Regions from separate parts of the Arthrobacter sp. FX8 genome, predicted to be linked through region 2. Evidence: riboswitches for the same ligand, from Rfam matches in the RefSeq annotation. Region 2 holds a riboswitch; the other holds the start of a gene.
The links. A riboswitch is a leader RNA that binds a small molecule or an ion and turns the genes downstream of it on or off. The one in region 2 is predicted to bind glycine.
Positions count from the first base shown of each region.

Region 1: another riboswitch for glycine. It lies ahead of gcvP (aminomethyl-transferring glycine dehydrogenase); the one in region 2 lies ahead of cycA (D-serine/D-alanine/glycine transporter).

Region 1 covers NZ_CP113505.1:133,938-149,069, forward strand. The annotation lists partial or broken gene OUO20_RS00565 (L-ribulose-5-phosphate 4-epimerase) at 1-161, shown strand, start outside; gene araA (L-arabinose isomerase) at 215-1,735, shown strand; gene OUO20_RS00575 (LacI family DNA-binding transcriptional regulator) at 1,784-2,797, shown strand; gene OUO20_RS00580 (hypothetical protein) at 2,903-3,106, shown strand; gene OUO20_RS00585 (DUF4193 domain-containing protein) at 3,199-3,501, shown strand; gene OUO20_RS00590 (AMIN-like domain-containing (lipo)protein) at 3,661-4,206, shown strand; gene OUO20_RS00595 (APC family permease) at 4,285-5,841, opposite strand; gene OUO20_RS00600 (Dps family protein) at 6,063-6,542, shown strand; partial or broken gene OUO20_RS00605 (MFS transporter) at 6,624-8,182, opposite strand; gene OUO20_RS00610 (TetR/AcrR family transcriptional regulator) at 8,268-8,804, shown strand; glycine riboswitch at 8,898-8,995, shown strand; glycine riboswitch at 9,022-9,129, shown strand; gene gcvP (aminomethyl-transferring glycine dehydrogenase) at 9,183-12,041, shown strand; partial or broken gene gcvT (glycine cleavage system aminomethyltransferase GcvT) at 12,053-13,200, shown strand; partial or broken gene OUO20_RS00625 (L-serine ammonia-lyase) at 13,344-14,782, shown strand; gene OUO20_RS00630 (TspO/MBR family protein) at 14,829-15,132, opposite strand, start outside.
Region 2 covers NZ_CP113505.1:4,283,758-4,298,889, forward strand. The annotation lists gene OUO20_RS20135 (L-serine ammonia-lyase) at 1-1,211, opposite strand, end outside; gene glyA (serine hydroxymethyltransferase) at 1,604-2,926, opposite strand; gene gcvH (glycine cleavage system protein GcvH) at 2,923-3,306, opposite strand; gene gcvT (glycine cleavage system aminomethyltransferase GcvT) at 3,356-4,504, opposite strand; gene gcvP (aminomethyl-transferring glycine dehydrogenase) at 4,514-7,387, opposite strand; glycine riboswitch at 7,548-7,648, opposite strand; glycine riboswitch at 7,940-8,038, shown strand; glycine riboswitch at 8,039-8,134, shown strand; gene cycA (D-serine/D-alanine/glycine transporter) at 8,185-9,726, shown strand; gene OUO20_RS20165 (hypothetical protein) at 9,899-10,699, shown strand; gene OUO20_RS20170 (LamB/YcsF family protein) at 10,683-11,432, shown strand; gene OUO20_RS20175 (DUF445 domain-containing protein) at 11,611-12,888, opposite strand; gene OUO20_RS20180 (glycerophosphodiester phosphodiesterase) at 13,021-13,920, shown strand; gene OUO20_RS20185 (CoA transferase) at 13,928-15,132, shown strand, end outside.

The sequences.
Region 1 (15,132 bases), 400 kb from region 2:
CCATCGGCAAGGACGCCCGCTCCGCGGTGAAGGCCGCCGTGATGTGCGAGGAAGTGGCCCGCACCGTCCACATCTCCCGCCAGCTGGGCGAACCGCTGCCCATCGACCAGGGCTCCATCGACTCCCTCTATGCCCGCTACCAGAACGTCTACGGCCAATAAACAACACGGGCCAGTAATCCACGGCGCCGCCACACAACTTCCCAGGAGAATCCATGAGCACCGCAGCAAGCACCTCCCTCGACGGCTACGAGGTCTGGTTCCTCACCGGCAGCCAGCACCTGTACGGGGAGGAGGTCCTCAAGCAGGTGGCCGCCCAGTCGCAGGAGATCGCCAACCAGCTCAACGCCAATTCCGCCGTCCCGGTCAAGATCGTCTGGAAGCCGGTCCTCACCGATTCGGATGCCATCCGGCGCACCGCCCTGGAGGCGAACGCGGATGATTCCGTGATCGGTGTGACCGCCTGGATGCACACGTTCAGCCCTGCCAAGATGTGGATCTCCGGCCTGGACCTGCTGCGTAAGCCCCTGCTGCACCTGCACACCCAGGCCAACCGGGACCTGCCGTGGGCGGACATCGACTTCGACTTCATGAACCTGAACCAGGCCGCGCACGGCGACCGCGAGTTCGGGTACATCCAGTCCCGCCTGGGCATCGCCCGGAAGACCGTCGTCGGGCATGTCTCCAACCCCGAGGTGGCACGCCAGGTGGGCTCCTGGCAGCGCGCCGCCGCCGGCTGGGCCGCCGTCCGCACCCTTAAGCTGACACGCTTCGGGGACAACATGCGCAACGTCGCCGTCACCGAAGGCGACAAGACCGAGGCGGAGCTGCGCTTCGGCGTCGCCGTGAACACCTGGTCCGTCAACGAGCTCGCGGACGCCGTGCACGGCGCGGCGGAGGCCGACGTCGACGCACTGGTGGCGGAATATACGGACCTTTACGACGTGGTGCCGGAGCTCCGCGCAGGCGCGGCCAGGCATGAATCGCTGCGGTACGGCGCCCGGATCGAGCTGGGCCTGCGCAGCTTCCTGGAGGGCAACGGCTCCGCCGCGTTCACCACCTCCTTCGAGGACCTGGGCGCCCTGCGGCAGCTTCCCGGCCTTGCGGTCCAGCGGCTCATGGCCGCCGGGTACGGCTTTGGCGCCGAAGGCGACTGGAAGACCGCCATCCTGGTGCGCGCCGCGAAGGTGATGGGCGCGGGCCTGCCCGGCGGTGCCTCCCTGATGGAGGACTACACGTACCACCTGGAGCCCGGGTCCGAGAAGATCCTGGGCGCCCACATGCTGGAAGTTTGCCCCTCCCTCACGGCGTCGAAGCCGCGCCTGGAAATCCACCCGCTGGGCATCGGCGGCAAGGAAGACCCGGTCCGCCTGGTGTTCGACGCCGATGCCTCCCCGGGCGTCGTCGTCGCCCTGTCCGACATGCGGGACCGTTTCCGCCTGGTGGCCAACGCCGTCGACGTCGTTCCCCTGGACCAGCCGCTGCCAAACCTGCCCGTGGCCCGCGCCCTGTGGGAGCCCAAGCCGGACTTCGCAACCTCCGCAGCAGCCTGGCTCACAGCCGGCGCAGCCCACCACACCGTGCTCTCCACCCAGGTGGGCATGGACGTGTTCGAAGACTTCGCCGAGATCGCCAAAACCGAACTGCTGACCATTGACCACGACACCACCATCCGGCAGTTCAAGAAGGACCTGAACTGGAACGCCGCCTACTACAAGCTGGCAGGCGGGATCTGATCCAATGGCACGGCTGAGCTCCCGGCGCCCGCCACGGACAACAAACCCGTGACGCACGGCAAACCACGCCGGCTGCCGAGGCTTGAGGACGTGGCGGAGCTGGCCGGGGTCTCACACCAGACCGTGTCACGGGTGGTCAACAACCACCCCAACGTGAGCCCGGGGACGCGGGAAAAAGTGGAAGCGGTGATAGCCCGGCTCGGCTACCGCCGCAACACCGCAGCCCGGAGCCTGGTCACCCGGCGCTCGCAGACCATAGGGGTCCTGGGCAGCGAGCTCTCCCAGTACGGTCCTGCCAATACATTGCTGGGCGTGGAACGCGCTGCGAGGGACGCCGGATATTTCGTCAGCGTCGCCGCGTTGCGGGAGGTCAGCCGGGACGCGATCCTGGACGCCGTCAGGCACTTCCTGGACCAGTCGGTGGACGGCATCGTGGTGATCGTTCCGCACCTTGAGACGCTGGCCGCCCTGGCGGAACTTCCCATCGGGGTCCCGGTGGTGGCCGTTGGACCCGAGGGGAATGACACTGTTGGCGGCGTCAGGGTGGACCAGCGCCGCGGGGCCGAACTCGCCGTGCGGCACCTCATTGGGCAGGGGCACGTCAGGATCGGGCACGTCGCGGGCCCGCAGGACTGGATCGATGCCGTGGCGCGTGCCGACGGCTGGCGGTCCACCCTTGCCTCCGCAGGACTCGAGGCGGACCTGATCATCGAAGGTGACTGGAGCGCCGGCAGCGGCTACGCCATCGGCCGGCGGATCGCGGCCACCCGCCGGGCCACCGCCCTCTTCGTGGGCAACGACCAGATGGCCCTGGGAGTCCTGCGCGCCCTGACCGAGGCCGGCATCAAAGTGCCGCAGGACGTGTCCGTGGTGGGCTTCGACGACCAGCCCGAGGCCGGCTATTTCAGTCCGCCGCTGACGGTGGTCCGGCAGGATTTCGAGGAACTGGGCCGGCGGTGCATGCAGATGATGTTGACGGCGTTCAGCGGCGCGGAAGGACCCCGGACACTTGTCGTGGAGCCGGAACTCGTCCTGCGCAGCAGCACGGCACCGCCCGCCTAAGAACCCGCCTGCCGAATCCGGCCGGAGATCCTGCCGGCAGCTGATTTAATCCGGGGAGACCGGCGCGAAACGTGGCCACAACAATCGCTGCGTAGTTTTCAGTGCATGACGGCTACCCTGCTCATCCGGCTCCGCGACTGGCTGCTGGACACCTTCACCTACGAATCCGAGTCCAGTGCCGCCGGCGCCATGGCCGACGCCACCCGGTGGGGCTGGCTTCCGGCCTTGAGCGGAGTGTCCCTCGGTGCCGACCAGGCCCGGTCCGGGCATGCAGGAACAGCCGGCGGAAGCGGCAGAATGTCTGCTTAGCCACACTATTGCGACGGTAGCGCGATAATGCCCTAAACTGCTGCACTGAGGTGCCTGAAATGGCGCTGCGCAGCAACGAAAGTGAACACGCTATGGCTACCGATTACGATGCTCCACGCAAGCAGGAAGAAGAGTCGCCGGCCGACTCTCTCGAGGCCCTCCAGGCGTCACGGGGCGGCAACGCGCAGACCGCGGTTATCGATGTCGACGAGAACGACACCGCTGAAGGCATCGACCTGCCCGGCGCCGATCTGTCCAATGAGGAACTGACCGTCATTGTGGTTCCCGAGCAGTCCGATGAGTTCACCTGCTCGTCGTGCTTCCTGGTCCGGCACCGCTCCCAGGTTGCCCGTGAAAAGGACGGCCTGAAGTACTGCCGCGACTGCGAAGGCTGAGTGTCTTCCTGATTTTTGCCGGCGCCGGCCACCTCCCCGAGGTGGCCGGCGCTGCTTTGTCCCCGGACGCCGTCGTTATCAAAATGCCCCCTCGTTTCCCGGTCCGGACACTCCTACGCTGGAAGCATCCAATGGTCTTTAGTCGTGGATGGCACTGCTATGAAGAAGTTCCTCACCTGGCTCGCGGCAATCCTGTTGGCTTCCGGGCTGGGAATCGTGGTCCAGGCGCCCGCCTCGGCGGCGCCCTACTGCGGCCTCACATGGGGCTCCCTTGCGAAGACCGGGCAGGATACGGGGACCGCATCGGTCACCAATGTCCGGACCGGGCAGCACTACTGCTTCGACCGGCTGGTGGTGGACCTCAACGGGCCCGCCGTGTCCTACACGGTGCAGTATGTGCCGCGGATTGAGCAGGAAGGCTCCGGGGCCGTCATCCCGGTACGGGGCGGCGCGCGCCTGCATATCAGCATCAAGGCGCCGTCCTACGACCAGAACGGCAACCCCACCTACAACCCGGCGGACAAGGCTGAACTCAGCAACGTGGCCGGCTACCAGACGTTCCGCCAGGTGGTTTCGGCCGGAAGCTTCGAGGGGTACACAAGCCTCGGTCTGGGCGTCCGGGCCCGCCTGCCGTTCCGGGTCTTCACCCTGGCCGGTCCCGGCCCGGGCTCGCGCCTGGTGATCGACGTGGCGCACTACTGGTGAAAACGAAAAAGGTGCCGTGCCCCTGATGGGGGCACGGCACCTTTTCGTTCAGGCAGCGTTGTGGCGGCCTCCAGCGATCTATTCCGGCACTACCAGCGCGGGGGTGTCCCGCTTGAGGGTTTCGCCGCGGAAGAAGCCGGGGTGCGTGCGGGACATGACCAGCATGACGACGGCGCCCAGGGCCAGGATGCCGATGCCCAGGATGAACACCAGGCCCACGCCGAAGACCTCGGAACCACTGCCGAACTCCGGCGCCAGGCTGTCCACGGCGGTCTGGACGAACACCACGAACAGGCCCACGCCGCCCACCACCGGGCATACCAGCCGCAGCAGGAAGTGGCGGGTGCTGTTGAACAGGCTGTGGCGGAAGTACCAGGTGCAGGCCAGCGCGGTGAGGCCGTAGTAGAAGCAGATCATCAGACCCAGGGCCAGGATGGTGTCATTCAGGACGTTTTCGCTGACCACGTGCATCACCGCGTAGAACCCGGCGGACAGGATGCCGGCGGCGATGGTGGCGTAGCCCGGCGTCGCGAACTTCCTGCTGATCCGGCTGAACGGTTCAGGCAGGGCGCCGTAGTGCGCCATGGCCAGCAGGCTTCGGGACGGCGACATGAACGTGGACTGGAGGGAGGCCGCGGAACTGGACAGCACGGCGAGGGACATCAGGATGGCGAAGGGGCCCATGATGGGGGAGGCCAGGGCCGTGAAGATGTTCTCTTGGTTGTCGGCGTTGTTCAGGCCGTTGCCGGTGTCCCCGACGCCGGCGAACATCATGGTGGCGATGCTGACCAGGAGGTAGATGGCCAGGACGATGACGGCGGTCAGGGTGCCGGCCAGTCCGGCCGTCTTCTGGCCGTTCGCTGTTTCCTCGTTGACCGTTAGGCACACATCCCAGCCCCAGTACACGAAGATCGACAGCGAGATGCCGGCGGCAATCTGGCCGAACGTCTCGATCTTCGTGACGTCGAACCAGTCCCAGCTGAACGGGATGGCCGTTTCGGACGTGGACCAGTTGGCGAAGGCCATGGCGACGAACAGGCCCAGGACCAGAAGCTGGAAGCCCACCAGGCCGTACTGCACCACCTTGGTGGTGTGCAGCCCGCGGTAGCTGACCCAAACAGCCAGCGCCACGAACACGAAGCAGGTCAGGACGTTCAACGCTTTGTTGCCGGCCAGGTCTGCCAGTTCCGGTGAGCCGGTGAGCTGGGACAGGAAGAGGTAGAAGAAGTCGACGGCGACGCCGGCCAGGTTGGACAGCACGATGATGTTGGCGGCCAGCAGGCCCCAGCCGCCCATCCAGCCGACCCAGGGGCCGAAGGCCTTGGTCACCCAGGTGAAGGTTGTGCCGCTGTCCGGGGAGTCGGCATTGAGCTCCCGGTAGGCGAGCGAGACCAGGATCATGGGGATGAACCCGATCAGGAAGATGACTGGCAACTGGAGTCCGGCTTCATTGACGGTGGGTCCGAGTGCGCTGGTGAGGGTGTAGGCGGGGGCGATGGTTGAAATGCCCAGGACGACGACGGCGAGGAGCCCGAGCTGCCCGCCCTTGAGGCCTTTGGCGCTGACGCCGTCCGCGGACGGGGCGTGGGCGTGCGGACCGGGTTTGGCCGTACTGGTGCGGATTGTCTCTGTCATGGCACCACTTTCTGGAAGGCTGTGAGACGGAGGTCACTATATGAATGGCGTTCATTTAGTATGGGGGTGCCGGACCTGTGATGCAAGACGCAATATGAATCACATTCGTTTATGACTTCCTTTCCAAATTAGTAAGCTCACTGAGAAATTGCCGAAAGCCCTGCCGCCGCTAGGTGCTCGGCTGGTAGCGTCGGCCGTATTGGACCACTTGAGGAGGACGCATGAAAGCTTCACCGACACTGACCAACAATCTGCAGGCTGTCCTGGCCGACCTGATCGAACTGCACGTCCAGGGCAAGCAGGCGCACTGGAACATCGTGGGCACCAACTTCCGCGACCTGCACCTGCAGCTTGATGAGATCGTCGACGCTGCCCGCCAGTTCGCCGACGACACAGCCGAACGAATGCGCGCCCTGCATGCACTCCCGGACGGCCGCAGCTCCACCGTTGCCGAAACCACCAGCCTGGCCCAGTTCCCTGAGGGGCTGATCAGCACTACGGATGCCATCGAGCGGATCGTTGCCGCCATGGAAGCCGCCGTGGGCACCATGCGCAAAGTCCATGACGAGGTGGACGAGGAGGATCCCACCTCCGCGGACCTCCTGCACGAGTTCATTGCCCGGCTGGAGCAGTTTGCCTGGATGGTGCAGGCTGAAAACATGAAGCCGACCGCCAAGGTCACAGCCGCCGACTCCAAGTAGCCGGCAGCCACCCGCCTGGACCCTTTGGGCGCCTGGTATCGGAATTGATCCGGTACCAGGCGCCCTTTTTGTTTCGCTTGGTCAGGCCGCTTTCGGCACCTTCCGCAGCACGACGGCGGCGAGGACTGCCGCCGTCGCCATCAGTACCAGCCCAATTGCCGCAGTGATGTGCACGCCGGAATCAAACGCTGACGCCGCAGCGTCCCGGACGGTGTCCGATAGGGAAGCGGGCAGCAGGTTTGCTGCTTCCACTGCGCCGGCAAGTGTTTCCCTCGCGCTGTGCAGGGAGGAGCCGGGCAGCATGCCGTCAAGGCCTGCGGGCAGCCGCAGGTTCTGCTGGTAGGACGCCGTCAGGATGGAGCCCAGTACCGCCGTGCCCAGCAGCGACCCCACCTCGTAGCCGGTCTCGGAGATTGCCGCGGCAGCGCCTGACTTCTCCGGCGGCGCGGACCCGAGGATGAGGTCGTTGGAGATGGTTTCGGCCGTACCCACGCCCAGTGCAAGGACCAGCAGGGCTGCCAGCAGCAGCGAGGGGCCGCCGTCGTGATTCCCGAATGCCACCATGGTGTAGCCGGTGGCACTGAACGCCAACCCCGCAGCCACCACGTATCCCGGGCGGACCTTGCGGACCAGCGGCACCACCACCAGGCCGGCCACCACCGTGGCGGCCAGTGCCGGGATCATGGCAACGCCGGCTGCGGACGGCGTCATTCCCTCGAGGAGTTGGAGGTGCTGGGCGAGGAACAGGATGAAGCCGTTGAAGGAGAACAAGGCAAGGATGTTGGCGCTGATGGCCATGCTGAACACCCTGTTCCGGAACAGGGACATGTCCAGCAGGGGTGCGCCAGCCGCTGCTGCCGCTGCACGAACACCGCCCCCATGGCCAGGCCGAAAGCGATGGCGCCCAGACCTGCCGCCCCTGGACCTTCGGTGGCAACTGCCTTGATCCCGTAGACAACGGGCACCATGACCAGCATGGAGAGCAGGATGCTGGGGATGTCCACCTTGCCGGGTGCCGGATCCTTCGATTCCGGGATGAGGGCCGGTCCAAACGCCAGCAGGGGGAGCATGAGGGGGACCGCCACCAGGAAGACGGCACCCCACCAGAAGTGCTCCACCAGCCAGCCGCCGAAGATCGGACCCAGGGCCGCGCCGCCGGAGAATCCGGCGGCCCAGATGGCGACGGCCAGCCTGCGGCGATTGGGCTCGGGGAAAATGTTGCGGATCAGCGACAAGGTGGACGGCATCAGCATGGCGCCGAAGAATCCCAGGGCGGCGCGGCCGGCGATGAGCCATTCCGGCGCGGGCGCAAAAGCCGTCGCAACGGACAGCGCGGCAAAGCCGATGCTGCCAAGGATGAGCAGCCTCCGCCGCCCAATCCGGTCGCCGAGGCTTCCCATTGATACCAGCAGCCCGGCCAGCACCAGGGGGTAGGCGTCAACGATCCACAGCAGCTGCACGCCCGTGGGTTCCAGGGCCCGGGCGATGGCCGGCAGCGCGAACGTCAGTGCGGTGTTGTCCACCGCCACCAGCAGCACGGGAAACATCAGGAGCCCCAGCGCCAGCCAGTCGCGCCACGGAGGACGCACGGAAGTGCTGCTTGCCTGCCCGGTTGCCGAACTCTCGATGGAAGTGGTCATGAGATAACTATACCGTCCGGACGGTATAGTTTAAAAATGCGATGGTTTTCCTCATTCCTGCACGGGGGAGGGCATGATGGAGGGCATGCCCCGAAAGCCTGTTGCCCGTGACGCGGTCCTTGACGCCTTCGAGTCCCTGCTGATTGAAGTGGGTGAGCGGGCGGCCACCCTCGATGCCGTGGCTCGCAAGGCCGGCGTATCCAAAGGCGGCCTCCTCTACCACTTTCCCAACAAGGAAGCCCTGATTGCCGTGTTGCTTGACCGCCTGGAGGGCCTGGCGAGCGAGGATGCCGATGCCATGGCGTCGGCAGCTGAAGGCGCCGCGGCCTACTTCATCCGTTCCTCGGTCTGGGCGGATACCCCTTTGGACCGTGCCATCGTGGCCGCCACCCGGCTTGCAGAGGTGGCCCACGAGGAGACGCGGCGCCGCTTCGCGGCCATCCAGCAGCGCTGGCTGGACGAAATTGCTGCGGATGTGGGACCTGGGCTGGCCAAGGCAGTCCTCTATATGGGGGACGGCCTGTACTTCAACGCCATGCTGTCCGTGGCCCCTGCGCCGGCTGGGGGAGCGGCCGCTGACGTGGAGGAACTCCTGGCCGCGCTGGAACGGCTCCGCAGGTAGCTCCGTCATTTGCCGGGAGGGGTTGCCGCGTAGGACAATAGAAAGTTGTGAGGGCTGTCACCGGCCTTCATGATCCAACAAATGAATAGCCTTTGATCTGCGGCGGGAGAGTTCTGCCGGAAGTACAGGCAGGCGCCGTAGGAGCAAATCCTCCCCAGGAATCTCGCAGGCCCCCGTACCGCCGCGGCGAGGCACCTCTGGAAAGCAGCAGGCAGTCTTATTCTCTTTTGGAGAGGTAGGGACTGTTGTGCTCACCGACGGTGCAAGCGGGTCCTGCCCAGGCAGGGAACGCGGAAACTCTCAGGTCCAATACAGAGCGGGGAGGAACCCGAATAGCTGTGGCGTACCCTTCGCCGCCTGAGTAAATGGAGTTCCTTCGTGTCGGTTACCCCAGCCTCCACCACTTTCGTAGACCGCCATATCGGCGCGCGCCGCCAGGCCGACGTCGACACCATGCTCAAAGCCGTAGGCTACGACTCGGTCGATTCCCTTGTGGACACCGCGGTTCCCAAGGTCATCCGCCAGGACACCGCCCTTCGCCTGCAGGACGCCCTCAGTGAGGTTGAAGTCCTCACGGAACTGCGGAAGCTTGCCGCCAAGAACAAGACGGCGGTGCAGCTGATCGGCCAGGGCTACTACGACACCGTGACTCCACCGGTGATCCGCCGCAACATCCTGGAATCCCCGGCCTGGTACACCGCCTACACGCCCTACCAGCCGGAGATTTCCCAGGGCCGGCTTGAGGCGCTGCTGAACTTCCAGACCATGGTGCAGGACCTTGTGGGCCTGCCCATCGCCAACGCTTCGCTGCTGGATGAAGCAACGGCCGTGGCCGAGGCCGTGCTGCTGATGCGCCGCGCCAACAAGACCAAGCCCGCGGCAGACGGCAAGACCGTCCTGGACATCGACGTGCTGCCGCAGACCATCGCCATCGTGCTGGGGCGTGCGGAGGCGCTCGGCTTCGAGGTGGAGGTCGCCGACCTGTCCAAGGGCCTGCCCGAGGGCGACATCAACGGGATCGTGCTGCAGCAGCCCGGCGCTTCCGGCCGCGTGTGGGACCAGTCCGCGGTGATCTCTGCAGCGAAGGACCGGGGCGCGCTGGTCACCGTGGCTGCGGACCTGCTGGCCCTGACACTGATCACACCTCCGGGCGAGCAGGGCGCGGACATTGCCGTCGGCTCAGCCCAGCGTTTTGGCGTGCCGCTGTTCTTCGGCGGCCCCCATGCCGCCTACATGGCTGTCCGCAAAGGCCTGGAGCGTTCCTTGCCTGGCCGCCTGGTTGGGGTGTCAAAGGACGACGCCGGCACGCCTGCCTACCGGTTGGCCCTGCAGACCCGCGAGCAGCACATCCGCCGCGAGAAGGCCACGTCCAACATCTGCACCGCCCAGGCGCTGCTGGCCATCGTTGCGTCCATGTACGCCGTTTACCACGGCCCCGACGGACTGAAGGCGATTGCCCAAACGGCGCACCGCCACGCCCGTAGCCTGGCGGCCTCGCTTGCGGCCGCCGGCGTCGAGGTGCTGCACACGAGCTTCTTCGACACCCTTACGGTCCGGGTCCCCGGACGGGCTGCTGGCATCATCGCCGACGCCGAGGCGCGGGGCATCAACCTGCGCAGCGTCGACGCCGACACCGTAGGCATCGCCCTCGATGAAACCACGACGGCGGCCATCGTCGCCCAGGTTGCCGACGTCTTTGGCGCCACGGTTGCCGAGGTCCAGGGCGAGGGCCAGGGCTTTGGGCTGGAGGCCGCCGGCGAGCGTTCCTCCGACTACCTGCAGCACCCGGTCTTCAACACGCACCGGTCTGAAACCCAGCTGCTGCGTTACATCCGCAAGCTCTCGGACCGCGACCTGGCGCTGGACCGCACCATGATCCCGCTGGGTTCATGCACGATGAAGCTGAACGCCACGGCCGAGATGGAAGCCATTTCCTGGCCGGAGTTCGCCTCGATCCACCCGTTCGCCCCGGACTCCCAGACCGAAGGCTGGCGCGAACTCATCGCCGGCCTGGAAGCGGACCTGACCACGATCACCGGGTATGACCAGGTGTCCATCCAGCCCAACGCGGGCTCGCAGGGCGAACTCGCCGGGTTGCTCGCGATCCGCGGCTACCACCATTCCCGGGGCGAGCAGCAGCGCAACGTGTGCCTGATCCCGGCCTCGGCGCACGGCACCAACGCCGCCTCCGCCGTGCTCGCGGGCATGAAGGTGGTCGTCGTGGCCACGGCTGCCGACGGCACCATCGACCACGACGACCTGACGGCCAAGATCGAGGCCAACAAGGACGTCCTGTCCTGCATCATGATCACCTACCCCTCCACCCACGGTGTCTACGATGGGGATGTCCGCGAAGTCTGTGACGCTGTGCACGCCGCGGGCGGCCAGGTCTACATCGACGGCGCCAACCTCAACGCCCTGGTAGGGCTGGCCCAGCCGGGCCAGTTCGGCGGGGACGTGTCCCACCTGAACCTGCACAAGACCTTCTGCATCCCGCACGGCGGCGGGGGACCCGGCGTCGGGCCCGTTGCCGCCAAGGCGCACCTGGCACCGTTCATGCCGGGCGACGCGAACAAGGCGGCGCACGAAGCCGGGCACGGTGTGGCGATCTCGGCGTCCCGGTTCGGTTCGGCCGGCGTGCTGCCGATTTCCTGGGCCTACGTGAAGCTGATGGGCGGTGAGGGCCTGACCGAGGCCACCAAGTCCGCGCTGCTGGCGGCCAACTACGTCGCGTCCCGCCTGAACGAATACTTCCCGGTCCTCTACACCGGTGAAGGCGGGCTGGTGGCGCACGAGTGCATCCTGGACCTGCGCGAACTCACGGCGAAGACGGGAGTCACGGCCGAGGACGTGGCCAAGCGGCTGATCGACTTCGGTTTCCACGCCCCCACCCTGTCCTTCCCGGTGGCGGGCACGCTGATGGTGGAGCCCACCGAGTCCGAGGACCTGGCGGAGATCGACCGCTTCATCGAGGCCATGATCAGCATCCGCAAGGAAATCGACCAGGTGGCCAATGGCGACTTTGCCGTGGCGGACTCACCGCTGCGCCGCGCACCGCACACGGCGGCCGCCGTCGTCAGCTCTGACTGGGACCGCGCCTACCCCCGCGAGCAGGCGGCCTTCCCTGCCCACCACAAGCAGGACAAGTACTTCCCGCCCGTGGGCAGGATCGACGGCGCCGCAGGTGACCGGAACCTGATCTGCTCCTGCCCGCCGCTGGAAGACTTCGAAAACTAAGGACCGGCGCCATGACCGAGAAATACACCGCGCTTTACGACGAGCACAAGAAGCTTGGAGCTTCCTTCACGGACTTCGGCGGGTGGCAGATGCCGCTGAAGTACAGCTCGGAGCTTGCTGAACACCACGCCGTCCGCAAGGCTGCCGGCCTGTTCGACCTTTCCCACATGGGCGAGGTCTGGGTGACCGGCCCGGATGCCGCAGCCTTCCTGGACTACGCCCTGGTGGGAAAGATCTCCGCCATGGCCGTGGGCAAGGCCAAGTACTCGCTGATCTGCAACGAGGACGGCGGTATCATCGACGACCTCATCACGTACCGCCGCCCCTCCGCACAGGATGGTACCGACGTCTTCCTGGTGGTGCCCAACGCGGGCAACGCCGCCGTGGTCGCCGCAGCCCTGCAGGAACGGGCCGCCGGGTTCGATGTTGTAGTGGAGGATGCCTCAGCCCGCACGTCGCTGATCGCCGTCCAGGGCCCCAAGGCCCAGGAACTCCTGCTGCGCCTGGTCCCGGCCGCGCAGCACGCACTGGTCACCGAGCTCAAGTACTACGCCGCCGTCAGCGTGCCGCTCCTGGTAGGCGGCGCCGGAAAGGAACTCCTGCTTGCGCGCACCGGGTACACGGGTGAGGACGGGTTCGAAATCTTCGTGGGCAACGACGATGCCCCCGCGCTGTGGCAGTCACTGATCGCCGTCGCCGACGACAGGGAACTGACCCCGGCAGGCCTCGCCTCCCGTGACTCCCTGCGCCTCGAAGCGGGAATGCCCCTGTACGGCAACGAACTGTCCCTGCAGGGCGACCCGTTCGCCGCCGGCCTCGGCCCCGTCGTCGCGCTCTCCAAGGAAGGCGACTTCGTCGGCAAAGCCGCCCTGGCCGCCAAAAGGAAGCCGGAGCCGGCAGCACCTCCGGCCGCCGCCTCGTGGGGCTCAAAGGCCAGGGCCGCCGCGCCGGACGCGCGCACTATCCCGTCCTCAAGGACGGCGCCACGGTTGGCGAAGTCACCTCCGGCCAGCCGTCGCCCACCCTTGGCTACCCCATCGCCATGGCCTACGTCGACGTCGAATACTCGGCACCCGGCACCGCCCTCGACGTGGACCTCCGTGGCAAGGCGGAGCCATTCGAAGTCGTCGACCTCCCGTTCTACAAACGCCAAAAGTAAGCCCTGTACCGCACCGTGGCCGGGCTTCGGGTCCGGCTCTGCCGGCCCCTGGTGCGCATGGACCGGTGTGTCGAGGCTGACAGGACGTACAGGAAGTGGGTTGAGCGGCAACCGAACCAGATTTAGTTAGGAAATACCCCGTTATGGCTGTTGGTGTCTTTGACCTGTTTTCGATCGGGATTGGGCCTTCGTCTTCGCATACTGTGGGGCCGATGAGGGCTGCTGCGGTGTTCGCTGAGGAGCTCAAGGGCCTGGGTGTCCTGGGTGATGTGGCGGGGTTGCGGGTTGATTTGTATGGGTCGTTGGCGGCGACGGGTCATGGGCATGGGACGATGACCGCCGTTTTGTTGGGGTTGGAGGGGTTCCATCCGGAGTTGATCCTGCCCGCCGAGGTGGAGGAGCGGTTGGCCTCGATCGCGGAGACCGGGGTGCTGAACCTGGCCGGTGCTGTGGCCTTGCCGTACGGGGTGAAGGATATGGTGCTGCGGCCGTTGACGGTGTTGCCGCGGCACACGAACGGGATGACGTTCACGGTCACTGATGCGGCCGGGGAGGTGCTGCATGCGGCGACGTTTTTCTCGGTGGGTGGCGGGTTCATCGTCCGGGAGGGCGAGGAGGACGCGGCGCAGCAGGAACTGGACGCGTCCAAACAGGAGCTGCCGCTGCCGTTCCGGACCGCGGCGGAGCTGCTGGGGCACTGCGCGGTGACCGGGTTGGGCATCGCCGACGTGATGCTCGTGAACGAAAAAGTCTCCCGGGACGAGGAGCAGATCCGGGCGGGGTTGCTGCAGATCTGGTCGGTGATGGAGGGCTGCGTGGCCGCCTCGTTGAGGCGGGAAGGGGTGCTGCCGGGCGGGTTGAAGGTCCGCCGCCGCGCCCTGACTGGTACGACCGGTTGAAGAAGGAATCCGCGGGCGGCCCGGTCGAGGAGACGGATGCGGCGTGGGACGCGGGCCCGTTCGATGCCAGGTATTGGCAGGAGTGGGTTAATTTGGTGGCGTTGGCGGTGAACGAGGAGAACGCCTCCGGCGGGCGGGTGGTCACCGCCCCGACGAACGGGGCGGCCGGGATCATCCCCGCGGTGCTGTTCTACGCCCTGCATTTCGCCCCGGGCATGGACAAGGCCACCCAGGAGGACCGGGACGCTGTGGTGGTGCGGTTCCTGCTGGCCGCGGGCGCGGTGGGGGTGCTGTACAAGGAACAGGCCTCGATCTCCGGGGCCGAAGTCGGCTGCCAGGGCGAGGTGGGGTCGGCGTCCTCGATGGCGGCCGCGGGCCTGGCCGAGGTCATGGGCGGGACCCCGGCGCAGGTGGAGAACGCCGCGGAAATCGCGATGGAACACAACCTGGGCCTGACCTGCGACCCGATCGGCGGGCTGGTCCAGGTCCCCTGCATCGAACGGAACGCGATCGCGGCCGCGAAAGCGATCAACGCCGCGAAAATGGCGCTCTGGGGCGACGGCACCCACCGCGTGTCCTTGGACGAAGTCATCATCACCATGCGCGAAACCGGCAAGGACATGTCCTCCAAATACAAAGAAACCGCCATGGGCGGCCTCGCCGTCAACGTCGTCGAATGCTGACCCCCACCTGGCAACGCGACGCCACAGGCCACGCGGAGACCATCGCTTAGTTATGCGCCGCGGCCCACCAGTTCAGGCTGGCCGCAAACACCAGCCATGACACGTAGGGCAGCAGGAGCAGCCCGGCCGTGCGGCTGATGGGACCAAAATACACAACGGTTACTGCGACGGCGGCGATCAGGGCAAGGATGATGGCCAGCCCCAGCCACAGGGCCGGCGTGCCAAGGGCGGGGTAAAGGGCGAAAAACGCGGGGGTCCAGGCAAGATTGAGGACCAGCTGGACGGCGTAGGCGGCCATTGCCGGACGTGTCCTGCTGGTCCGCCGGCGCCAGACCAGCCACGCTGCGACA
Region 2 (15,132 bases):
AGGCCCAGGTTGTGTTCCATCGCGATTTCCGCGGCGTTCTCCACCTGCGCCGGGGTCCCGCCCATGACCTCGGCCAGGCCCGCGGCCGCCATCGAGGACGCCGACCCCACCTCGCCCTGGCAGCCGACTTCGGCCCCGGAGATCGAGGCCTGTTCCTTGTACAGCACCCCCACCGCGCCCGCGGCCAGCAGGAACCGCACCACCACAGCGTCCCGGTCCTCCTGGGTGGCCTTGTCCATGCCCGGGGCGAAATGCAGGGCGTAGAACAGCACCGCGGGGATGATCCCGGCCGCCCCGTTCGTCGGGGCGGTGACCACCCGCCCGCCGGAGGCGTTCTCCTCGTTCACCGCCAACGCCACCAAATTAACCCACTCCTGCCAATACCTGGCATCGAACGGGCCCGCGTCCCACGCCGCATCCGTCTCCTCGACCGGGCCGCCCGCGGATTCCTTCTTCAACCGGTCGTACCAGTCAGGGGCGCGGCGGCGGACCTTCAACCCGCCCGGCAGCACCCCTTCCCGCCTCAACGAGGCGGCCACGCAGCCCTCCATCACCGACCAGATCTGCAGCAGCCCCGCCCGGATCTGCTCCTCACCGCGGGAGACTTTTTCGTTCACGAGCATCACGTCGGCGATGCCCAGCCCGGTCACCGCGCAGTGCCCCAGCAGCTCCGCCGCGGTCCGGAACGGCAGCGGCAGCTCCTGTTTGGACGCGTCCAGTTCCTGCTGCGCCGCGTCCTCCTCGCCCTCCCGGACGATGAACCCGCCACCCACCGAGAAAAACGTCGCCGCATGCAGCACCTCCCCGGCCGCATCAGTGACCGTGAACGTCATCCCGTTCGTGTGCCGCGGCAACACCGTCAACGGCCGCAGCACCATATCCTTCACCCCGTACGGCAAGGCCACAGCACCGGCCAGGTTCAGCACCCCGGTCCCCGCGATCGAGGCCAGCCGCTCCTCCACCTCGGCGGGCAGGATCAACTCCGGATGGAACCCCTCCAACCCCAACAAAACGGCGGTCATCGTCCCATGCCCATGACCCGTCGCCGCCAACGACCCATACAAATCAACCCGCAACCCCGCCACATCACCCAGGACACCCAGGCCCTTGAGCTCCTCAGCGAACACCGCAGCAGCCCGCATCGGCCCCACAGTATGCGAAGACGAAGGCCCAATCCCGATCGAAAACAGGTCAAAGACTCCGACTGCCATAACTAAATCCTTACTGAAACTGTGGTTCGGTTGGTGTGGCCGGGCTGGGGTGGGCGCCAGCGGAATTCCTCCGCGTGCTGGCTCGTTCCTCGCCTCTGACGCACGCTTCCGGAATCCCCCAGCCACCCAAGGGTCCGTCACCAAAGCGACAGGGTAAGCAGGAGACGGCCTCCGCGACCCGGGATGGGCGGAAGAAAAACAACACGCTCCGCTCCCACCCGTATGCGGCAGCGAACTCGCGTCCGTGCCCAAGGTGCCTTGCCCCCGGCCCCTGTGGGAGCGGTATCCGGAAGCGTGCGTCTAAGGGAGCGATACGTCCGCTCAGCGGGCGTCTTCGCGACCGAGCACGCGGAGGATGCCGCTCCCACCGGGCCAAAGGCGACCAGAAACGGTCAGGACAGAGGTGCCACGCCCGGGTAGAGCGGGTGCGCCGAAGCCAGGACCTCGACGCGGTGACGCAGACCGGAGAGGTCGGCGTCGGCGTCGGCGATCAAAGCTTGGGCGATGATGTCCGCAACCTCGCGGAAGGCGTCCTCGCCGAACCCGCGGGTGGCCAGTGCGGGCGTGCCGATGCGCAGGCCTGAGGTGACCATCGGCGGGCGGGGGTCGAAGGGAACGGCGTTGCGGTTGACGGTGATGTCAATGGCGGCGAGCCGGTCTTCGGCCTGCTGCCCGTCGAGGTCGCAGTTGCGCAGGTCAACGAGGACCAGGTGCACGTCGGTGCCGCCCGAGATCACGCTGATGCCCTTGGCGGTGACGTCCGGCTGGACCAGGCGTTCCGCCAGGAGGCGGGCACCGGCAAGGACTCGCTCCTGCCGCTCGCGGAACTCTTCGGACGCTGCGATCTTGAACGCCACGGCCTTGCCGGCGATCACGTGTTCCAGCGGGCCACCCTGCTGACCGGGAAACACAGCCGAGTTGATCTTCTTGGCGATGTCGGCGTCGTTGGTCAGGATGATGCCGCCGCGCGGACCGGCCAGGGTCTTGTGCGTGGTGGACGTGGTGACGTGGGCGTGCGGCACCGGCGACGGGTGCAGCCCGGCCGCCACCAGTCCGGCGAAGTGCGCCATATCCACCATCAGGTAGGCCCCCACGGAGTCGGCGATCCGGCGGAATTCTGCGAAGTCCAGCTGGCGGGCGTAAGCGGACCAGCCGGCCACGATCAGCGGAGGCTTGTGCTCCTGGGCCAGCCGTTCCACCTCTGCCATGTCGATGGTGTGGGTGTCCTCGCGGACCTGGTACGGGACCACGTTGTAGAGCCTGCCGGAGAAGTTGATCCGCATGCCGTGGGTCAGGTGGCCGCCGTGCGCCAGGTTGAGGCCCATGATGGTGTCGCCGGGCTTGATCAGGGCGTGCATGACGGAGGCGTTGGCCTGTGCACCGGAGTGTGGTTGGACGTTGGCGAACCCGGCGCCGAAGAGGTCCTTGACCCGGTCGATGGCGAGTTGCTCGATGACGTCCACGTGCTCGCAGCCGCCGTAGTAGCGCTTGCCGGGGTAGCCTTCGGCGTACTTGTTGGTCAGGACCGAGCCCTGGGCCTGCATGACCGCAGCGGCCGTGTGGTTCTCGGACGCGATCATCTCCAGGCCGTCGCGCTGGCGGCCAAGCTCGTCGTCAATCTTCGCGGCAACCTCAGGGTCCAGGACGGACAGGTCGGCGTTCAGGCTTGGGGAGGCCACCTGCTCGAAGGCGCCCACTTCTGCCGGGGCGCTCACAGCTCGCCGCCGTTTGCTGCTGCGTATTCCTCTGCCGACATGAGCGGGCCTTCCTCGGTAACGGCCACCTTGAAGAGCCAGCCCGCACCGTAGGGATCGCTGTTGATCAGGGCGGGGTCCGTGACCACGCCGTCGTTGATCTCGGTGACCTCACCGGTCACGGGGGCGTAGAGGTCGGAGACGGATTTGGTGGATTCCACCTCGCCGCAGGTCTCGCCGGCCGTCACGGTGGAGCCGACCTCGGGGAGGTCCACGTACACGATGTCGCCCAGGGCGTCGGCAGCAACGGCGGAAATCCCGATCCCCGCTGGGCCGGATCCGTCAACAGCAACCCACTCGTGCTCGGCGGAGTACTTCAGTTCAGAAACAACTTTGCTCATTGTCTACTTTCCTTCTCTTCAAAACCTGTGGTGGTTGGGCGAAATCGATTTACTTCTGGCGCTTGTAAAAGGGGAGGGGGACGACTTCGAAGCGCTCGGGCTTGCCGCGGAGGTCGATGTCCAGGACGGTCCCGACTTCAGCAAATTCGACGTCGACGTAGGCCATGGCGATGGGGTATCCCAGGGTGGGGGAGGGCTGGCCGGAGGTTACTTCGCCCACCAGGGTGCCGTCCTTGAGGACGGGGTAATGGGCGCGGGCAGCGCGGCGTCCGGCACCCTTGAGGCCCACCAGCTTCTGCCCGATGCTTGAACCGACTCCTGCGCCCTTGACGGCGGCCAGGGCGTCCTTGCCTACGAAGCCGCTCTCCTTCGCCAGCGACACCACGGGGCCCAGGCCGGCCGCGTAGGCGTTGACGTGGCGGGAGAGTTCGTTGCCGTAGAGCGGCATCCCGGCTTCGAGGCGGAGCGAGTCGCGTGCGGCCAGTCCGGCTGGAACCAGGCCGGAGCCTTCGCCGGCCTGGAGCAGGGCCTCCCACAGTGCGGGGGCGTCCAGGTTGGGAACGTAGATCTCGAAGCCGTCCTCGCCGGTGTAGCCGGTCCGGGCCACGAGCAGGTCCTGGACCGTACCGTTGACGGCGATGCCCACCTCGACGGCGGCGTAGTACTTGAGCCCGGTGAGCAGTGCGTGCTGTTCGGCCGGGACCAGCGTCAGGAGGATCGCTTCGGAATTCGGTCCCTGGACGGCGATCAGCGAGGTGTCGGCGGAGGCGTCCTCCACAGTGACGTCGAAGGTGGCGGCGCGTTCCAGCAGTTCCTTGGCCACCACTGCGGCGTTGCCCGCGTTGGGCACCACCAGGTACCTGTCCACGCCCTCTTCGGGGGATGGCCGGCGGTAGGTGATGAGGTCGTCGATGATGCCGCCATCGGCGTTGCAGATCAGCGAGTACTTTGCCTTGCCCACGGCCACCGCGGACAGTTTGCCGGCAAGGGCGTAGTCCAGGAACGCGGCGGCGTCGGGGCCGGTCACCCAGACCTCGCCCATGTGGGAGAGGTCGAACAGGCCGGCCGCCCTGCGCACGGCATGGTGTTCCGCGAGTTCAGACTCGTACTTGAGCGGCATCTGCCACCCGCCGAAGTCCGTGAACGAGGCCCCGGCCTTCTTGTGCTGCTCGAAAAGAGCGGTGTAGTTCTCAGTCATTGGAAGTCCTCAGTTCTCAAATTCGGCTGTGCTGTCCTCGAACGCTTCGAGGGGCGGGCAGGAGCAGACCAGGTTCCGGTCGCCGGCGGCGCCGTCGATCCGGCCGACGGGCGGGAAATACTTGTCCTGGCGGAGCGAGGCAACGGGGAATGCGGCCTGCTCCCGCGGGTAGGCGCGGTCCCAGCCAGAGCTGACGACGGCGGCCGCCGTGTGGGGTGCGTTGCGCACCGGGGATGCCTCCAGGGTGATGTCGCCGCTGGCCACCTGCTGGATCTCGCCATGAATGGTGATCATGGCCTCGATGAAGCGGTCGATCTCGGCCAGGTCCTCGGACTCGGTGGGCTCCACCATCAGCGTGCCCGCGACAGGGAACGAAAGGGTGGGGGCGTGGAAACCGAAGTCGATCAGCCGCTTGGCCACGTCCTCGGCCGTGACTCCCGTCTTCGCCGTGAGTTCGCGCAGGTCCAGGATGCACTCGTGCGCCACCAGCCCGCCTTCACCGGTGTAGAGGACCGGGAAGTATTCGTTCAGGCGGGACGCGACGTAGTTGGCCGCCAGCAGCGCGGACTTGGTGGCCTCGGTCAGGCCCTCACCGCCCATCAGCTTCACGTAGGCCCAGGAAATCGGCAGCACGCCGGCCGAACCGAACCGGGACGCCGAGATCGCCACACCGTGCCCGGCTTCGTGCGCCGCCTTGTTCGCATCGCCCGGCATGAACGGTGCCAGGTGCGCCTTGGCGGCAACGGGCCCGACGCCGGGTCCCCCGCCGCCGTGCGGGATGCAGAAGGTCTTGTGCAGGTTCAGGTGGGACACGTCCCCGCCGAACTGGCCCGGCTGGGCCAGCCCTACAAGTGCGTTGAGGTTGGCGCCGTCAACGTAGACCTGGCCGCCCGCAGCATGCACAGCGTCACAGACTTCGCGGACATCGGAGTCGTACACGCCGTGCGTGGACGGGTACGTGATCATGATGGCCGAGAGGACGTCCTTGTTGGCCTCGATCTTGGCCGTCAGGTCGTCGTGGTCGATGGTGCCGTCGGCAGCCGTGGCCACCACCACCACCTTCATGCCCGCGAGCACGGCGGAGGCGGCGTTGGTGCCGTGCGCCGAGGCCGGGATCAGGCAGACGTTGCGCTGCTGCTCGCCCCGGGAATGGTGGTAGCCGCGGATCGCGAGCAGCCCGGCGAGTTCGCCCTGCGAGCCCGCGTTGGGCTGGATGGACACCTGGTCATACCCGGTGATCTCGGCGAGGTCCGCTTCCAGGCCGGCGATGAGTTCGCGCCAGCCTTCGGTCTGGGAGTCCGGGGCGAACGGGTGGATCGAGGCGAACTCCGGCCAGGAAATGGCTTCCATCTCGGCCGTGGCGTTCAGCTTCATGGTGCATGAACCCAGCGGGATCATGGTGCGGTCCAGCGCCAGGTCGCGGTCCGAGAGCTTGCGGATGTAACGCAGCAGCTGGGTTTCAGACCGGTGCGTGTTGAAGACCGGGTGCTGCAGGTAGGCCGAGGTGCGCACAATGGTGTCGGGCAGTTCGAATCCCTGGGCGTCACCCACCGGACCGGCGCCAAAGGCGACGGCGACGGCGGAAAGTGTTGCCGCCGTCGTCGTCTCATCAACGGAGACGCCCACCGTGTCCGGATCGATGAAGCGCAGGTTGATGCCGCGGGCTTCAGCGGCGGTGATCACCTTGGCGGCCTTGCCCGGAACGCGGACGGTGAGGGTGTCGAAGAAGGAGTCCGTGACCAGTTCGCGGCCCAGTGACGTGAGTGCTGTTGCCAGGACCCTGGCCTTGTCGTGGACGGTCTCTGCGATTGCCTTCAGGCCGTCGGGGCCGTGGTAAACGGCGTAGAAGGAGGACACGATGGCCAGCAGCGCCTGGGCGGTGCAGATGTTGGACGTGGCCTTCTCGCGGCGGATGTGCTGCTCGCGGGTCTGCAGGGCCAACCGGTAGGCAGGCGTGCCGGCGTTGTCCTTGGAGACGCCCACGATCCTGCCCGGGAGGGTACGTTCCATTCCCTTTTGGACGGCCATGTAGGCGGCGTGCGGCCCCCCAAAGAACAGCGGCACGCCAAAACGCTGGGTGGAGCCGACGGCAATGTCCGCGCCCTGCTCGCCCGGAGGTGTGATCAGTGTCAGGGCCAGCAGGTCCGCAGCCACGGTGACCAGCGCGCCCCGGTCCTTGGCAGCGGCGATCACGGCGGACTGGTCCCACACGCGGCCGGAGACCCCGGGCTGCTGCAGCACGACGCCGTTGATGTCGCCGTCGGGCAGGCCCTTGGACAGGTCGGCGACCTCCACCTCGAAGCCGAGCGCCTCCGCCCGCCCCAGCACGATGGCGATGGTCTGGGGGAGGCAGTCGGCGTCGAGCACCGTCTTGCCGTCCTTCGCTGCCTTGGACTTGTTGGCGCGGCGCATCAGCAGCACGGCCTCGGCCACCGCCGTTGCCTCGTCCAGCAAGGAAGCGTTGGCTACCGGGAGCGCCGTCAGGTCCTGCACCATGGTCTGGAAGTTCAGCAGCGCCTCAAGCCGGCCCTGGGAAATCTCCGGCTGGTAGGGCGTGTAGGCGGTGTACCAGGCCGGGGATTCCAGGATGTTGCGGCGGATCACCGGCGGAGTCACGGTGTCGTAGTAGCCCTGGCCGATCATCTGGACTGCCGTCTTGTTCTTGGCGGCAAGCTTCCGCAGTTCCGTGAGGACTTCAACCTCGCTGAGGGCGTCGGTCAGCTTGAGCGCAGTTTCCTGGCGGATGGGCGCGGGGACGGCCACGTCAACCAGGCCATCCAGGCTGTCGTAGCCGATGGCCTTGAGCATGGTGTCGATGTCGGCCTGGCGGCGCGCGCCGATATGGCGGTCAACAAACGATGTTGGATGCGAATGAATCGTCATGAGGAACTCCAGATCTGGCCGGCCGAAGGTGGCACGGCGTGGGATGGGTTCCTCCCCGCTCTGTATTGGACCTGAGAGATTCCGCGTTGCCTGCTGTTGGCAGGGGACCGCTTGCACCGTCGGTGAACCAGGCAGAAGCCTGATTGCTTTCCAGAGTCGCCTCGCCGTGACGGTACGGGGGCCTGAGAGATTCCTGGGGAGGATTTGCTCCTACGGCGCCTGACCGGTGTTTCGCCGGGAGGACTCTCCCGTCACAGCTCGAAAGGCTTATTCAAATGTGGGTGATTCGGCTCACAAGGTACCGGGATAGACCCGTCCGTGGCAAATCGGGCGGCTTCCGTGCGGGGCTCGAGGGGCACGTGACGCCGTTCTTCCCCGCTTGTGTCGGGAGGGGTTTGACATTCGATCGTGACGGACACCACACTGAACCCCGGGATTGGCGCCGCCGGTGGCTGGCTCAGCGTATCCGGAGCAGCCCACCAGTCGGCGCCTGTCCCATTGCATGACCGGCCGTGGCCCAAAAAGCCTGCGGCTTCCAACTGAATACGCCTTCGACCTGCGGCGGGAGAGCCCTGCCGGGTACATCCAGCAGGCGCCGTAGGAGCAAACCCTCCCCAGGAAACTCTCAGGCCCACGTACCGCCGCGGACAGGCAACTCTGGAAAGCAGCCGGGCATGACCCTGGCTCACCGGCGGTGCAAGCGGCTTTTGCTGCGGAAACTCTCAGGTCCACTACAGAGCGGGGAGGAACCAAATCTTTTGCGGCACCCAAAAGCCGCTTTATCGATGGAGTTCCTCATGGCGATTCATCCCCCCACGTCCAACGGCGAACCAGCCCGCACCCCGGGCGCTGCCACGGCAGCCCGCAGCGAGCCTCCCCACCTGGAGCGGCAGCTCACCAACCGGCATATCCAGCTCATCGCCATCGGCGGCGCGATCGGCACAGGCCTGTTCATGGGTTCCGGCAAGACCATCTCCGCGGCCGGCCCATCCGTGATCTTCGTATACATGATCATCGGCTTCATGCTTTTCTTCGTCATGCGGGCCATGGGTGAACTGCTGCTCAGCAACCTGAACTACAAGTCCTTCAGTGATTTCGCCGCCGATCTCCTGGGGCCGTGGGCCGGATTCTTCACCGGCTGGACGTACTGGTTCTGCTGGGTGATCACCGGAATCGCCGACGTCATCGCCATCGCAGGGTACTCAAAGGAACTTTGGCCGGCGCTGCCACTTTGGATCCCGGGCCTGGCCACGGTGGGCATCCTGCTCCTGCTGAACCTCGCCACCGTCAAGGCGTTCGGCGAGACCGAGTTCTGGTTCGCCCTCATCAAGATCGTCGCCATCGCAGCCCTGATCATCGTGGGACTCTTCATGATCTTCACCGGTTTCCAGAGCGACGCGGGCACCGCAAGCTTCACCAACCTGTGGAGCCATGGCGGGTTCTTCCCCAATGAGTTCATGGGCTTCGTGGCCGGATTCCAGATCGCAGTCTTCGCCTTCGTAGGCATCGAACTGGTGGGAACCACCGCCGCCGAGGCCAAGAACCCCGAGCGCACGCTGCCCAAGGCCATCAACGCCATCCCCGTCCGCGTGCTGCTCTTCTATGTCGGTGCGCTGGTCATCCTGATGGCGGTCACCCCGTGGACCCAGTTCGCCGCCGGCCACAGCCCCTTTATCGGGATGTTCTCCCTGGCCGGCCTCGGCGCCGCGGCCACGGTGGTGAACCTGGTGGTCCTGACTTCGGCGATGTCCTCCGCGAACTCCGGCATCTACTCCACGTCCCGCATGGTCTTCGGCCTGGCCCAGGAAGGCGACGCCCCCGGTATCTTCAGCCGGCTCTCCACGAGGAAGGTGCCCAGCAACGCGCTGTTCCTGTCCTGCGTCCTGCTGCTGTCCGGCGTCGTACTCATGTATGCCGGCCAGGATGTTGGCATGGCCTTTGAAATGGTGACCACCGTGTCTGCGGTCTGCTTCGTCTTCGTCTGGTCGATCATCCTCGCCAGCTACATCTCCTTCCGGCGCCGCCGGCCGCACCTGCATGCGGCGTCGAAGTTCAAGATGCCCGGTGGCATTCCCGCCGTGTGGGTGGTGTACGCATTCTTCGCCTTCGTCCTTTGGGCCCTGACCACCCAGCCCGACACTCTCGTTGCACTGCTGGTAACCCCCATCTGGTTCGTCATCCTGGGCGTGGCTTGGGCCATCCTGCGGCGCCGTCCCGCCCACCTGGCCCGCTTCGAGGTCTTCCGTGCCGAGCTTCAGGCAGACCAGGCCACTGCCGCGCGCAGCGGTGGCCAGGACGCCGGGGCGGCGGGGCGCGAGGTCCAGCAGGCCGGGAAGTAACGTCCGACGGCGGGTTGCAGCGGCGGCGGTGAGGTGCAGGTACCGCATCCTGCCGCCGCAGCCCGCCGGACGAAGCCACGGCCCGGAAGTTAAGCATGCTTAGTGTCTATCCACATAGGATGGAAAGGCACGGCAGCCTAGCCGCTGCAGGTCGATTTGAATGAAGGTGACCATGGCCCGGCGCAGCAACCCCGCAGTACGCATCGCACAGGAAACCGCCCACAACGCAATGTTTGACGCCGAGGGCAAGCCCAAGCCCGGCGTCCACAACATGCTCCTGAAAGCAGTGCAGATCCAGCGGCCCCTGGTGGTTGGCTACATCCGCAGGCTCCAGAAGAGGCATCCGCGGGCGACGGCCGCGCAGCTGGCGGACATTGCAGAGCGCGACTACCTGCGGGCTGTTGCCGGAGGGGGAGCCCTGGTGGGTGCCACCGCCGTCGTCCCCGGCGTTGGAACCGTGGCGTCGCTGGGACTTTCCGCAGCCGCCACCGTTGGCTTCCTGGAAGCCACAGCCCTGTACGCAACATCGCTGGCTGAACTGCACGGCATCCGTCTGACCAACCCGGAAAAGGCCGGCACCATGGTCATGGCCATCATGCTCGGCGAGGAGGGCACCGCCCTGCTGGGCACGCTCAGCGGCCAGGCATCCGGCGGCGCCACCAACACCTGGGGCAACGCGCTGTCCAAATCCATGGTGGTGCCGGGTTTCGGCAGCGTCCGGAAGAGGATCCAGCATGCCTTCCTCAAGAACCTGCTCAAGCGCCAAGGGACTGCCTTGTTCGGGCGGGCCCTCCCGTTCGGCATAGGGGCCGTTGTCGGCGGAGCCGGTAACCTCGTGATGGGCCGTGCGGTGGCCAAGAATGCCCGGGAGGCGTTCGGGCCGATGCCGGACACCATTCCCGGGGAGCTGACTTCCGCTGCCGGGCCGGACAACCTGACGCTGGAAGGCAACATCATTGGATCTCAACGCTGACGTAGGCCAATCATTCGGCTCCTGGACCGCGGGAGGCGATCCGGCGATGCTCCAGCTGGCAACCAGCGCCAACGTAGCCTGTGGCCTCCACGCGGGGGATCCCGTCACCATGCTCGACAGCTGCAGGGCCGCGTACGAACTTGATGTCACCGTCGGTGCGCACCTGGGCTACCGGGACCTGGCCGGCTACGGGCGCCGCATGCTTGGCATGAGCTTCGACGAGCTCTTCGGGGACGTGCTGTACCAGCTGGGCGCGCTCGACGGGGTTGCGCATGCCGTGGGCGCCTCCGTGGACTATGTGAAGGCGCATGGAGCGCTGTACGACACCACGATCCATGACGCCGAGCAGGCCTCCGCCGTAGTGGCTGCGGTCAACGCCTACGATCCAGGCCTTCCGTTCCTGGGCTTCCCGGGCTCGGAGCTGCTGAAGCAGGCCAAGGAAGCCGGGCACCCGGTGTTCGTTGAGGCTTTCGCCGACCGTGCCTACCTCGCCGACGGCAGCCTGGTGCCGCTCTCCGAGGACGATGCCGTCCTGTACGACGTCGATGCGGTGGTCGAACGGGCCGTCCGCCTGGCCACGCAAGGCGAAGTGGTTGCCGTGGACGGATCCGTAATTGCGGTACGGCCCGACTCCCTGTGCATTCACGGCGGGACCCCTGACGCCGTAGAAATGGCGGCCCGGATCAGGGCAGGACTTCAGGATGCAGGCGTCGGGTTGGAGTCCTTCGCGTAGGAGCCTGCAGCCGTACGGCGGGCCGACTTCTTTCCAACAATTCCAGCGTCACTCCAGCCCTCCGTGCCGCCGTCGTACGCCTTATCGACACGCACATTCCTTTTCGCACCCCAAATATCCCGAGCGAAAAGGAAGATGCGCAGCGCCAAGTCCACCCGGGACCTACAGCAGCGGAAAACTACCCAAAGACCAGCTGCGCCACCGTGAAAATCCCCAGCCCGGCCAGGGACCCCACCACGGTGCCGTTGATGCGGATGAACTGCAGGTCCTTACCCACCTGGAGCTCGATCTTCTGCGAGGTTTCCTCGGCATCCCACCGCGCCACGGTGTCCGTAATAACGCCTGCGATGTCCGAACGGTAGGTGCGGACCAGGTACCCGGCGGCGTCACCGATCCATGCGTTGACCTTCCCGGCCAGTTCGGGGTCGTCCACGAGCCGTGACCCAAAATCGCGCACCGCAGCCTTGAACTTGATGGTGAGTTCGCTGTCCGGATCATCCACGGCGCCCAGCAGCGCGTTCTTGACCGTTCCCCAGGTCCGCGAGGCCAGTTCGCGCACTTCGGGGTCGCCCAGGACCTGCGCCTTGATGTCTTCCGCGCGCGCAATCATCGCGGGGTCATGCTGCAGGTCCTGTGCCAGGTCGTTGAGGTACTTGTCGATTGACTGCCGCACCTGGTGGCGGGGGTCAGCCTGGACGGCACGGACGAACTTCAGGATCTCGATATAGACCTTGTCGCCCACCAGTCCGTCCACGAACTGCGGAACCCACGTGGGGGAGCGGTCGGACACCAGGCGGGTGACGGTTTCGTGGTTGTCATCCACCCAGTCCGCCGCGCGGTCCACCAGCAGGTCCACCAGCGTGTGATGGTGCCCGTCATGGAAGATGCGCTCCGCCAGCCTGCCCACGGGAGGTCCCCACGGCGGGGTGAGCAGATGCTTGCGCACCATGCCCTCGATGACGGCCTGGACGTCGTCGTCATTCAAAACCTTGAAGGCGCCGCGGATAACGGCAGCTCCCTCCTTGGCCACGCGTTCGGCACCACCAGGGCCAGCCAGCCAAACGCCGGCCCGGCGCGCGATGTTGACGCTGGCCAGCTTCTCCTGGACCACCTGCTCGGAGAGGAAATTGGTCTCCACGAACTCGCCCAGCGAGGCCCCGATCTGGTCCTTCCGGCGGGGAATGATGGCGGTGTGGGGAATCTTGATGCCCATGGGGTACTTGAACAGGGCCGTCACGGCGAACCAGTCGGCCAGCGCGCCCACCATTCCGCCCTCGGCCGCCGCGCGCACATACTGCAGCCACGGGTAGTCCTTCTGCAGCGCGAACGCAAAGACAAAAATCACGGCCATGGCGATCAGCAGGCTCAGCGCCAGCAGCTTCATCTTCCGCAGCGCTGCCGCTTTCTCGGCGTCGCCGGCACCGGGCTGGCGGCTTACGACGGCGCCTGCCGCCATAGTGCCAGGGCGCACCTGCTGTGCGGCCTCGGCGGGGGATCCTGCGTGGTTGGCCCAGTAGTTGCCTCAGAGTTCACCTGCATGTGCCAAGCCTAGCCCCGAAGGCGGGGGCCGGTCGGCTACCGTGTGTCCATGACAATTGACGAGTCAGTGCCGCAGCGGCCGCTGGTCTTTGCCCATCGTGGTTCCAGCGGCGCATACGCCGAACACACCCGGGCCGCCTACCTGCAGGCATTGGCTGACGGGGCCGACGGGGTGGAGTGCGATGTCCACCTCACCGTGGACCAGCACCTGGTCCTGCTCCATGACGCCAACCTGGACCGGACGTCGGACGGGACCGGGCCGGTGGCTGAACGGACCCTGCGTGAGCTGCACCAGCTGGACTTCTCATCCTGGAAGGGGGTCCGCATTCCCGAAGAGTATGGAGCACGTTCGGAACAGCTGCTGACCCTCCCGGAGCTGCTGGACATCCTCCGCGGGGCGGGCCGCCCGGTGAAACTCGCCATCGAGCTCAAGCATCCCAGTCCCTACCAGCTCAAACTGGAGGACCGCGTGCTGGAGGTGCTCCGCAGCGAGGGCTGGGACCCGCAAAGCTCCACCGTGGACAACGTGGCCGTGACCTTCATGAGCTTCAGCCCGGACTCGGTCCGCCACCTGCTCCAGTCCGTCCCGCCGCAATACATCTGCCAACTGGTGGACGACCTCACCATCCATGAGATCCGCGGCGGGCTGGGCCTGGGCCTCATTACGGGGAGCGCCGTCGCCAACCTCATGAAGGCCACCCAGCTGGAGGGTGAACGGATCCTGGACGACCGGGAAGTAGGAATGGCCGGCCCCGGCATCGACTACGTCAGGGAGCGCCCGGCCACAATCCGCCGATGGCTGGACTCCGGGCGGCGCTTCCGGGTGTGGACCGTGGACTCCCCGGAGGATGTGGCACTTTGCCAGGAGCTGGGCATCCACGAGATCACCACCAACGTGCCGGCCCGCGTCCTGGACCAGCTCCACGCAGCCTCTCCGCAGGGAAAGTAGGGCGGACGTGGACGCGCACCACGTCAATCCGCTCCCGTATTCGCCCCGACGCTGGTGGGCCGGCGCCCTCGACGTCGAAGGCCTGGCACTGTACTCGGTGGGAGCCGCGGCGGAAGCGCTGAACCTGTATGCGCGCACGCCCGGCCGGTTCAGCACTACGCCGGCGCTTACCGCGGCTGCCTTCGATTCCTTCGGCCACCTGCGGATTGCCGGACGCAAGCCACAGGGCTTCGCGCCCCTGTCGGGCTTCCGGCAGACCCGCGATGGCTGGATCCGGCTCCACGCCAACTACCCGCACCACGAACAGCGGCTGCTGCGCGCCCTGGGGGCCGCCTCCGCGGAAGGGGCGGAACAGGCTCTTCGATCCATGGCGGCGCTTGAGGCTGAGGCCGCCATCCAGGGCCACGGCGGGATCGCTGCGGCCGTGAGGACGCGTGACGAATGGCTTGCGTCCGGCATGGGCCGGGCGGCGGGATCCGGACCCTGGATTGCCGTGGAGCATGCCGACGGCACCACGGCCTGTCTGGGACTGCAGGACTTTGCCGCGGCGGCTACTACGGCAGGCGGCGAGGGCATCGGTGGCGGCCACAAACCGCCGCTGGAGGGGCTGCGGGTCCTGGACCTGACCCGGGTGATTGCAGGGCCGGTGGCCACCCGCCTGCTTGCAGCATTGGGAGCCGACGTCCTGCGGATCGACCCGCCAGCCTTCCCGGAAATCGAAGACCAGTTCGTGGACACCGCGTTCGGCAAGCGCAGCGCGGAAGCCGATCTGGGGCTTCCGCAGAACCAGCACAGCCTCCAGCAGCTCCTGGCCCGCGCCGACGTCGTGGTCACGGGTTACCGGCACGGCGCCCTGGACCGTTTCGGGCTCAACCCGCGGGAACTGCTGGCCTCGCACCCTGGGCTGGTGGTGGTCACCCTCAACAGCTGGGGGAGCGCCGGGCCATGGAGCGGTATGCGCGGTTTTGACAGCATTGTCCAGGCCGCCTGCGGAATCGCGCACGTGTACGGGAAGGACAATGACGACGGCGGGTGGCGCCCGGGTGCCCTGCCTGTCCAGGCGCTGGACCATGCCACAGGATACGGGGTGGCTGCGGCGGCCGTCCGCCTCCTGGACCGACGCCGGGCGGCTGGGATGGGTGCCTGTGCGCACCTGTCCCTTGCCCGCACCGCCGAGGAACTGTTTTCCCTTCCAATGGGCACCGAAGCAGG